3 regions of the Trichococcus sp. ES5 genome follow, and region 1 is predicted to be linked to each of the others. Evidence: predicted binding sites of a transcription regulator. Region 1 holds the regulator's gene; each other region holds the start of a gene.
What was found. The regulator LexA, encoded in region 1, represses DNA repair genes until DNA is damaged. The targets are predictions, from matches to a motif close to CNAACANNTGTTNG.
Positions count from the first base shown of each region.

Region 2: the regulator LexA is predicted to act here: its motif matches at 1,677-1,690, upstream of TES5_RS04265 (replication-associated recombination protein A).
Region 3: the regulator LexA is predicted to act here: its motif matches at 1,585-1,598, upstream of dnaB (replicative DNA helicase).

Region 1 covers NZ_FJND01000002.1:154,535-158,044, reverse strand. Annotated here, with positions in the region: gene recJ (single-stranded-DNA-specific exonuclease RecJ) at 1-416, shown strand, start outside; gene TES5_RS02925 (adenine phosphoribosyltransferase) at 434-946, shown strand; gene lexA (transcriptional repressor LexA) at 1,028-1,651, opposite strand; gene TES5_RS02915 (YneF family protein) at 1,896-2,126, shown strand; gene TES5_RS02910 (ABC transporter ATP-binding protein) at 2,213-3,510, shown strand, end outside.
Region 2 covers NZ_FJND01000003.1:150,170-153,679, reverse strand. Annotated here, with positions in the region: gene gshAB (bifunctional glutamate--cysteine ligase GshA/glutathione synthetase GshB) at 1-1,553, opposite strand, end outside; gene TES5_RS04265 (replication-associated recombination protein A) at 1,743-3,014, shown strand; RNA gene ssrS (6S RNA) at 3,119-3,308, shown strand; gene TES5_RS04255 (hypothetical protein) at 3,423-3,510, shown strand, end outside.
Region 3 covers NZ_FJND01000009.1:99,398-102,907, forward strand. Annotated here, with positions in the region: gene dnaB (replicative DNA helicase) at 103-1,470, opposite strand; gene rplI (50S ribosomal protein L9) at 1,684-2,133, opposite strand; gene TES5_RS08770 (DHH family phosphoesterase) at 2,137-3,510, opposite strand, start outside.

The DNA.
Region 1 (3,510 bases):
ACCTTTTGGCGAATCTCCTGAAGAGTAATCAGTTCGAAAATGTGTATGTCGTCTCTCATGAATCGAATGGCGTATACGCAGATGGCGTTCCTCCTAAAGACCAGTTTGCAAAATTTTACCAGTATATCCGTTCGCATAAGGATATCGACGTGAGAAATCGATTAGATGCTTTGGCAGAATATTTAAAAATCAAGAAAAATCTTGCCATTTTCATGATTCAAGTGTTTTTGGAGGCGGGATTTGTTACAATAGACAATGGTTTCATCAATGAGGTCAAGAATCCCGTCAAAAGGGCTTTGGCTGATACACAAGTATACAAAGATCGCCTGCAGAAAATGGAAGCTGAAAAAATATTCATCTACAGCCCGTTTTCGCAACTGACAAAATGGTTGAATGAACAGATGATGGTTCAATAATTAGGAGGAACATAAAAATGGATTTAAAAAAATATATTGCTGACGTAAAAGATTTTCCGGAACAAGGCATCATTTTCCGCGATATTTCCCCTTTGATGGCAAATGGCGAAGCCTATCGTTATTCAATCAAGGAAATCGTGAAATATGCTCAAGACTTGAATGTTGATAAAGTAGTCGGACCTGAAGCGCGTGGCTTCATGGTCGGTTGCCCTGTGGCTGTGGAATTAGGCTGCGGATTCGCGATGGCCCGCAAAAAAGGCAAATTGCCCCGCGAAACAGTAGAAGTATCCTACGGGCTGGAATACGGGAAAGCGACATTGCAACTGCATCAAGACGCCATCTTGCCTGGCGATAAAGTGCTGGTCTGTGATGATTTGTTGGCTACTGGCGGCACTACAGCCGCGACTATAGAATTGGTTGAAAAATTAGGCGGAGAAGTTGTGGGCTTGGCGTTCTTGATCGAGTTGCTGGATTTAAAGGGCAGAGATCTGATCCAAGGGTATGACATCTTCACGCTGATGGAATACTAAGAGAAGCAATCCTAAATAAGCATAGACACGCAAAAAGGCTGCCGGTTGGCAGCCTTTTTGCGTCAGTTGGAGGACTGTTCTTTAAATGATGTGGTTCCGGTACAGGCCGACTACTTTACCCAGGATGAGGACAGAATCCAGGATGATCGGATCCATGCTCGAATTTTCAGGTTGCAGACGATAGTAGTTATTTTCTTTGTAGAAACGTTTGCAGGTCGCTTCATCATCGTCCGTCATGGCTATGACGATATCTCCGTTTTCAGCCGTGTTCTGTTTTCTGACAATGACGGAGTCGCCATCGAAGATGCCGGCATCGATCATGCTTTCTCCGCGGATTTTCAACATGAATAAAGATCCCGCATTGGATTGCAGATCCGGGGGAACCGGGAAATAGTCGGTTGCTTCTTCTACGGCAAGTATGGGCGCTCCGGCTGTGACAGTACCCAACAACGGCATTTTATCTGATAGGATCCCCAATTTGTCCAGACCTGCTTGGGTCAATTCTATCGCACGGGGTTTTGTAGGATCCCGCTGGATAAAACCATTTTTTTCAAGACGCGACAGATGGCCATGAACTGTAGATGTAGATGACAGTTTTACCGCATTTCCGATTTCCCTTACGGTCGGCGGGTAGCCCTTTTCCTGGACTTCTTCATAAATGTATTGAAGCACTTCAATTTGGCGTGAATCTTTATTTTTAACCATGAGATCATCATCTCCGTAATCCTATATTTATATCGTTTAGGATACCATTAATCCCCCAAAAAATCAAACAGATGTTCGCATGTTCTTTGAAAATTATGTAAGAATATGCCTAGTATTGCCACAAATCCAGCAAATGTTGAAGCGTTTTCCAAAAATCGCTAAATTTATCCGTGATTGCTATTTCTTTTTCTCATAATCTTTAGTACAATTAATGAATGAATGCTTTGGAAAGGGGGATGAATACGTGTCAACAACAGCATGGGTAATGATGGTTATTTTAGGAATAGTAATAGGCGCGGTTGGCGGATTTTTCCTTGCAAGACGTTATATGGTAAAATATTTTGAAGAAAATCCACCGATCAATGAAGAAATGTTGCGTTCTATGATGATGCAGATGGGTCAAAAACCATCCGAAAGAAAAGTTAAACAAATTATGGCTTCGATGAAAGCACAATCAACAAAGAAAAAGAAATAGACTAATGAAATAATATACAAAATGTGGATCTTTACGGTTCCACATTTTTATTTTGTCTGAATAAACGCAAGAAAGGGGAAATATCCGTGAGTATTTTCAAAAAATTGAGTTGGTTTTTTCGTCAGGAATGGAAAGCCTATTTTGTGGGCGTCTTTTTCCTGATCATTGTGGCTATACTTCAGGTTGTATCGCCGCGCATCGTCGGAATCATTATCGATGAAATAGCACTTGGCACGTTAACGATGGCGTCTTTGTGGAAGTGGACAGCGATCATATTGATAGCGGGCGTGCTGCAGTACCTCTTCCGTTATATTTGGCGGATGAAGATTTGGGGAACTTCAGCAGAACTGGAAAAGATACTTCGGTCAAGATTGTTCAAGCATTTCACCGAAATGGATGCTGTCTTCTTCCAAAAGTACAGGACAGGCGATCTGATGGCGCATGCGACGAATGATTTGAATGCCATCCGCATGGTCGCTGGCGCAGGTATCCTGACATTGGCAGATTCAATTTCTTCAGGCGGGATCACGCTCTTTACGATGTTCTTCTTGATCGATTGGCGTTTGACGCTCATTGCTATGATCCCATTGCCGGCTTTGACGTTGGTGTCACGAATCCTCGGACAAAAGATGCATAAACGATTCCGCAAAGCACAGGCCGCTTTCTCGAGTTTGAATGACAAAACGCAAGAGAGCGTATCCGGCGTCAAAGTCATCAAAACTTTTGGTGAAGAAGAAGAGGATATTCGTGATTTCGAAGCAATGACAAAAGATGTCGTTGCAAAAAATAAATCTGTCTATCTGGTTGATGCCTTATTTGATCCAGCTATCCAACTTATTTTGGGGCTTTCATTTGCGCTGACAATCATATTCGGAGGTCGCTTTGTCGTGGAAGGCAGCATCAGTATCGGTCAGTTGGTTTCGTTCATCAGTTACATCGGAATGATGGCGTGGCCAATGTTGGCAGTGGGCAGACTTTTCAATGTACTTGAGCGAGGCAGTGCCAGTTATAGCAGGATTGATGAGCTTCTGAAGGAAAAATCAACGATCCAGGAGCAGAAAAATGCCATCCGGACTGTGGTTTCAGGCGATTTGGATTTTCAGGTATCCTCATTCAACTATCAAAACAGCAAAGAAATTAGCCTCCATGATGTCACCTTCCATTTAAAGCGGGGGCAAACGTTAGGGATTGTCGGCAGAACTGGATCGGGCAAAAGTACGATTTTCCGTCTGCTGTTGCGTGAGTATGACCAATATACAGGCAGCATCAACTACAATGGGCTCGATATTCGCGATTATTCATTGGATGCATTGCTGAGCGGAATCGGTTACGTTCCCCAAGACAACTTTCTGTTTTCTTCTGACGTCAGGGAAAATATCCGTTT
Region 2 (3,510 bases), on a different contig from region 1:
GCTGCCGCAGAATGATACTCGCCGCTGTCTGGCACCGCGAATCCGTTCTCCGCCAATATTTTTTTGGTGACGACTTTGTTTTCCATAATGAGCGGACCGATATAGCTGTCCTTTGCCGTCATATTGCCTTTCTTCACGTATTCGCGATGGTCCTTGTAAGTCAGCGAGATGAATTGGTCATAACGGTCAAGCATGTTGATTTTCAAACCTTTTTGGATGGCATCGAACATCAGGATTTGCGTGGAGAGTTCCATGTCCTCAAATCCCCTCAAAGCATATGGACGTTTCCAGGCAGCCTCTTTGTACTTCTTGGCCAAGGAAGCGGCCCAAGCCGTTTTGTCCTCTCCCGCTTCCAATGCCTTGACCATCTGGCCCGCCACTGTTTTCTCCGGATTTTGGAATGCTTCGATTTTTTCTTTGACGATTGCGCTGATTTTCTCTTCTGCATCGATCGCTTCCAGCATCTGCAGCATACCTTCCAGGACGGATAGTCCTTCCGCTTGGAATGCGGATGGCTGCAAAGGATTCTCCAAAGCAGTGCTGTAATTCATTTCTTTACCGAGCTGCATCTCTGCCTCACTGGCATCCTGATCGATCCACAATAAATAGAGCAAGAAATAATGGATGAAGTACATATCCTCTTTATGCATGCCAAACTCAGCAAATGGGTTCAGATCGAACAGCCTGAATTCGAGATAGGCGATTCCGTTCGTCAGCAAATCACGCGCTTTGTTGGCCCCCCTGAAACGGACAGTGGAATAAAATTCTTTTTCGGCAATAAGCTTACCGGTTGTCACCATTTTTTCGATATCCTGCACATAGGCATCAATCGATTCAAAAGAAACATGCACGTCCGCTTTATTGACATATCCGTACTTGCTGCTGCGGATACTTCTTGTATACTGATCCAACGGCAGATCATGCTGTGATTCTTTTTCAAAGTACGAACGGTCAGCTGATATCGATCCGCCCAGAAGGTAGGTCATGATCCATTGGTAACGAATAAAATTATGAGCCATCTTCAAGTATACATCCGATTGGAACTCCCTAAGCGTCCTGACGGAACCGGAAAGCTGATGAAGCTCTTTGATAAGTACAGGATTCAATTCGAAATTGAAATGAATGCCACTGACCATCTGCTTCTTGTTTCCGTACACTGATACTAGATATTCCCGATAAGCGATATCACTCTCATTGTCCAATTTGGCTACCTTAATTTCTTCACTTGCCGGCATAGCAGGTGGTATACTGCAAGGCAACAGGTATTCACCTTCGGGTAAAGACCGCAGAACAACGTCATGGATAGCCATCAGCCATTCATGCATTTCTTCGATCGATTGCATCGGTGGAGTGATCAATTCCGGTTGACTCTCCGCGAAATCAGTCTGTATGTACGGATGGAAACTGCGATTCCCGAATATTGTCGGATGATTAGTTTTGGCGATTGTGCCTTCGTCCGTTATCCTTTGGCTTTCTTTTTCGATTCCAAAAGAGGCTTTCGAAAATAATGCCGATAATTTGTGTGTTAGAATAATCTCTTTGAAATCCGTCATTATGTACGCTCACTTTCTGCTTCCAATTTTCAATGTATTCATTATAGCTTTTCTGCTTGTAAATAGTAAAGATGTTGCCTGTCTTTCTTTTCAATCAATTTTCAGAATTCTTCAAAAAACAATCGGGCGAATGTTTGTTCTTCTTTATCAGATGGCATATAATGGGTAGAGAAAAAGGAGCGGAGAATCATGAAACAACCTTTAGCATACCGTATGCGTCCCGTCCACATTGACGAAGTCATCGGTCAAAGTCATCTGGTCGGCGAAAATAAAATCATCCGTCGCATGGTCGATGCGAAGATGCTTTCTTCCATGATATTGTATGGCCCACCGGGAATCGGTAAAACCAGCATTGCGAGCGCCATCGCCGGATCGACCCATTCGGCTTTCCGTCAGTTGAACGCCGCAACCGACACAAAAAAAGACTTGCAGATCGTCGTGGAAGAAGCCAAATTTTCCGGCCAGGTCATCCTCTTGTTGGATGAGGTGCATCGGTTGGATAAACCCAAGCAGGATTTTCTCTTGCCGCACCTTGAAAGCGGCCAGGTCATTCTGATCGGCGCCACCACCGAAAACCCATATATCAGCATCAGTCCTGCTATCCGGAGCCGGACCCAAATTTTTGAATTGAAGCCCCTTACTACTCAAGACGTCATACAGGCACTGGAACGTGCCATTGCGGATGAAAAGCGCGGATTGGGAAAAGAAAAGATCCTGATCGAGGAAGACGCCTTGCTCCATTTCGCCAGGAGTACGATGGGAGACGTCCGCGGTTCGCTGAATGCTTTGGAGTTGGCTGCCTTATCCACTAAACCTGATGCGGACGGAACGATCCATATCACCTTGGACATCGCTGAGGAGTGCATCCAAAAGAAAGCCCTGGTTCACGATAAGAATGGCGATGCCCATTATGATGTCATCTCGGCATTCCAAAAATCGATCCGTGGCAGTGATGTCGATGCAGCCATGCATTATCTTGCCAGGCTGCTGGAAGCCGGCGAATTGCTGATCGCCTGCAGACGACTGATGGTCTGCGCCTACGAAGATATCGGCCTAGGCAATCCTCAAGCTGTGGCTCGGACCGTTTTGGCCGTTCAGGCTGCAGAAAAGTTAGGTTTGCCGGAAGCTCGGATTCCCCTGGCAAATGCTGTCGTTGATCTGGCCCTTTCCCCGAAATCCAATTCGGCTTATCTTGCCTTGGATAGCGCACTGGCGGATGTGCGCGCCGGAAAGTCCGGCGACATACCGGATAGCTTGCGTGATGCCCATTATAGCGGGGCAAATAAGTTAGGCCGCGGCATCGGTTATCAATATCCGCACGATTTCCCGGACCACTGGGTCAAACAACAGTATTTACCAGACTCGCTGAAGAGTAGACGCTACTACGAGCCGGCTGCAACGGGCAAATACGAGCAAGCCTTGGCCAACCAATTGCAGCACCGCTTCAACAAAGATTCTTGATGATTTGTTGGTAGCGTTTAACCCATTGTCGCCATTATGTTTCCGGACTCAGTTCCATGTGTTTTGCTTGCCAACAATTGATTAGTATGCTACTATACGTATATAGATTTCTGAGGTGTTCGACATATTCTCAATGTGTTGACCGAACAATTTATTACTACCTTGGGATCCTGTTTATTTCGGTGGATAACACGCCTTATCATTTGGTAGTTAGAGACTGGATATTGGAGCCCACCTGCTTATATGCGGGTTCAAAACTAGTAGAATATACTCACCGGCACCATCGGATTTCTAATAAAGTTTTATACTTTTGGAGCTGCTCATTGAGCAGCTTTTTTTGCAGATTTAAAAGCACGTAAAAGTACTACTTGAGCTCTTATCCCACAATTCCTTTAAGGAGGATGCATATTGTTAGAATTGTTGATTGCCCTTTTTTCATTACTGCTGGTTTCGACCGGCCTTTTCATGACGTTGAAAGGCCCCACTGTTTTCGTAT
Region 3 (3,510 bases), on a different contig from region 1:
CTAATTTATTCATAATACTATGCTAGTTTACCAATATTACCTATGTCTTTCAATAAAGAATCAGATAAAAGCGCTCATTTCTGAACAATTTGTCCAAAAATATCAACTAATTTCCGGCATATAGCTCATCGAAGAAAATTTATTAAATTCCTTTTTGAACAGGAGCTTGACGGTTCCCCGCGCCCCGCTCCGGTTTTTTTCGATGATGACCTCTACGACATTATTCTCTTGCTCATCCCGTTCCGGTTCTTCGCCGCCTTCACGTTCGTAATAGTCGTCGCGGTACAGGAAAGCAACGATATCGGCATCCTGCTCGATCGATCCTGATTCACGGATATCGCTCAATACCGGACGTTTGTCTTGCCTTTGCTCCACGCCACGGGACAATTGAGACAGGGCGATGACCGGTACTTTCAGTTCCTTCGCCAACTTCTTCAATTGACGCGAAATGTCTGAAACTTCTTGTTGACGGCTTTCGCGGTTGTTCCCTTCAATCAGCTGCAAGTAGTCAATCACAATAAGTCCTAATTTTCCCTGTTCCTGCAGCAAGCGACGACTTTTTGCCCTTATTTCCGCAATCCGTATACCTGGTGTATCATCTATAAAAATCTTGGACTGTCCCAAAGTCCCCATCGCCATGATCAGGTTGGACCACTCATCTTCAGAAAGCTGCCCTGTCCTCAAGTGACCGGCATCGATGTTCCCTTCCGCACACAGCATCCGGTTGACCAACGACTCCGCCCCCATTTCCAAACTGAAAATGGCAACTACCTGATCCGCCTTGGTCGCGACATTCTGTGCGATGTTCAGAGCAAAGGCGGTCTTACCGACCGCCGGACGAGCTGCCAGGATGATCAATTCTTCTTTCTGAAGACCCGCCGTCATTTTATCCAAGGCGATGTATCCGGTGGGCACCCCTGTGACGTCATCGCTTTGTTGGGCCAGCGACTCGATGTTCTGCAGCGATGCCGAAACGACATCCGATATGCGGATGAAACCGGAGCGATTTCTCCGTTCGGATACCTGAAGAATATTCTGTTCGGCGCTGTCCAACATAACGGCAAGCTCATCACCCTCTTCATATCCTTTTCGGACGATTTCTGTAGCCGATCGGATTAGATTGCGCAAAATCGATTTCTCTTCTACTATCTTGGCGTAATATTCCACGTTGGCTGAAGTAGGCACGGCAACCGCCAATTCGGCCAAGTACTCCATCCCCCCAGCATTTTCAAGCTGATTCTTCGTGTCCAATTCATTCGCGATGGTGACGACGTCTATCGCTTCGTTTCGGTTGTTCAATTGCAAAATCGCGTCAAAAATAATCTGATGATTTTTTCGGTAAAAATCAGATGTTTCAAGGTACTCCAAAACATTCACAACCGTTTCAGGATCCAAAAAAATGGAGCCCAGAACGGATTGCTCTGCTTCTATACTATGAGGAGGTATGCGATCTTGAAGTGTTTCTTCCATTTTATATTTTCACCCTTTAGGTTTATTCATTTCGACAAGGAACCGATTGCTGGCTTACCCATCTTTCGCTCTCTTATTGTACTGTAAACTGGAGTCTTTTACAACCAACGAAAGGGAACGTTTGTTCTATTACGAATCAATATCTATCCACCTCTACACAAGCAAAAAGACAGAGATGGTTATCCCTGTCTTCCATTTATATCTGGAAAATTATTATCCTTCAGTCACTTGGACAGTCAACAGCGCTGTGACTTCCGGATGAATTTTTACGGGCATTTTCGTGAAACCTAATGCTCGGATAGGACTGTCTAATTCAATTTTTCGCTTATCCAATTTAACATTATGTTGCTTTTGCAATGCTTCAGCAACCTGTTTCGTTGTTATCGAACCGAACAAACGACCATCTTCGCCAATTTTCGCGGACAATTTGATGATTGATTCATCCTTCTCCAGAAGTGCCTTTAATTCTTGAGCAGCTGCTAACTCCTCAGCCTGCTTCTTCTCTTCAGCCTTCTTTTGGCCTTTCAATGCGGAAATCGTAGCAGCATTCGCTTCTTCCGCTTTACGGTTTTTTATCAGGAAATTAGCGTAGCCATCCGCAATATCTTTGACTTCTCCTTTTTTTCCTTTACCTTTAACGTCCTCTAAAAATACAACTTTCATTTATTATTCCCCTTCCTTGATTTTTTTTGGATCTATGACTGCCTTCAATCTCTCAACGACTTCATGGACCGTCGTATTCTCAATCTGCGTGGCTGCATTGGATAAATGTCCGCCTCCGCCTAATTTTTCCATGATAGTCTGCACATTATATTGCCCCAGACTTCTGGCACTGATTCCAACTCTGCCGTCCTGACGTTTTGTAACGACAAATGAAGCGTCAACTGCTTCCATCGACAACATCGTGTCGGCCGTTTGAGCAGCGACAACCGTATCATAGATTTTTTCATCTTCTCCATGGACGATTGCGAGGTTACCGTTCACAAATTCCATCGTTTGCAGCAAATGACTCCGCAACAGATAGGTATCCAAGTCCTCTTTCAGTGATTTCTGGATCAGAACGGTATCCGCTCCGTTCGACTGCAGATAACTGGCAGCATCAAAAGTTCTGGATCCGGTTCTCAAACTGAAATTACGTGTATCGACAATAATCCCAGCCAGCATAGCAGTTGCTTCTATCTTATTGATGGCGTCCATCTCATTGGATTGATATTCGAACAATTCAGCGATCAATTCCGAAGTGGATGACGCATAGGGTTCCATATAGACCAAAACAGAGTCCTTGGGAAATTCTTGTCCACGTCTATGATGATCCAAGACGACTATTTTTTTGGACAGATTCAAAAGTCCAGGGGCCGGCGTCATGGACGGACGATGCACGTCAACCATCACGATAAGCGTTTGCGGAGTCACCAATGCCATTGCCTGCTCAGGCGAAATGATCCGCTTCGCAATCAAAGGATCTTTGTCTATCTCCTGCATAATCCGATTCACATCATTGGAAAATTGCTGCGGATCCAATACTATCCAAGCCTCCCGATTGTTCATCTGAGAGATTCGGCGGATCCCTAAACAGGAACCGATGACGTCCATATCAGGATAACTATGCCCCATGATGATCACTTTATCAGCATGAACGATGAGTTCTTCCAAAGCCTGGCTGATCATTCTTGCACGGATGCGAGTCCGTTTTTCCATCGGATTCGTTTTACCACCATAGAAACGGGCATCTTCATCTTCAGCCCTCACAACAACCTGATCGCCACCTCTTGCCAATGCTAAATCAATATTCGACTGCGCCATTTTAGCGACTTCTTTAAAATTGGTTTGCTCAAAAGTTTTCTCATATGAGAAGCCCATACTCAATGTCAACGGAAAATTTTGCTTGTAGGTTCTTTCTCTGATTTGATTTATGATATCAAAATTGTTTTCTTCGATTTTCTTCAATGCACGCATATTGGTCAACGCTATGAAGCGGTCATCATCCACTCGTTTCAAAAAAACATTATTCATATTAGCCCAGTTTGTGAGTTGGTTCGT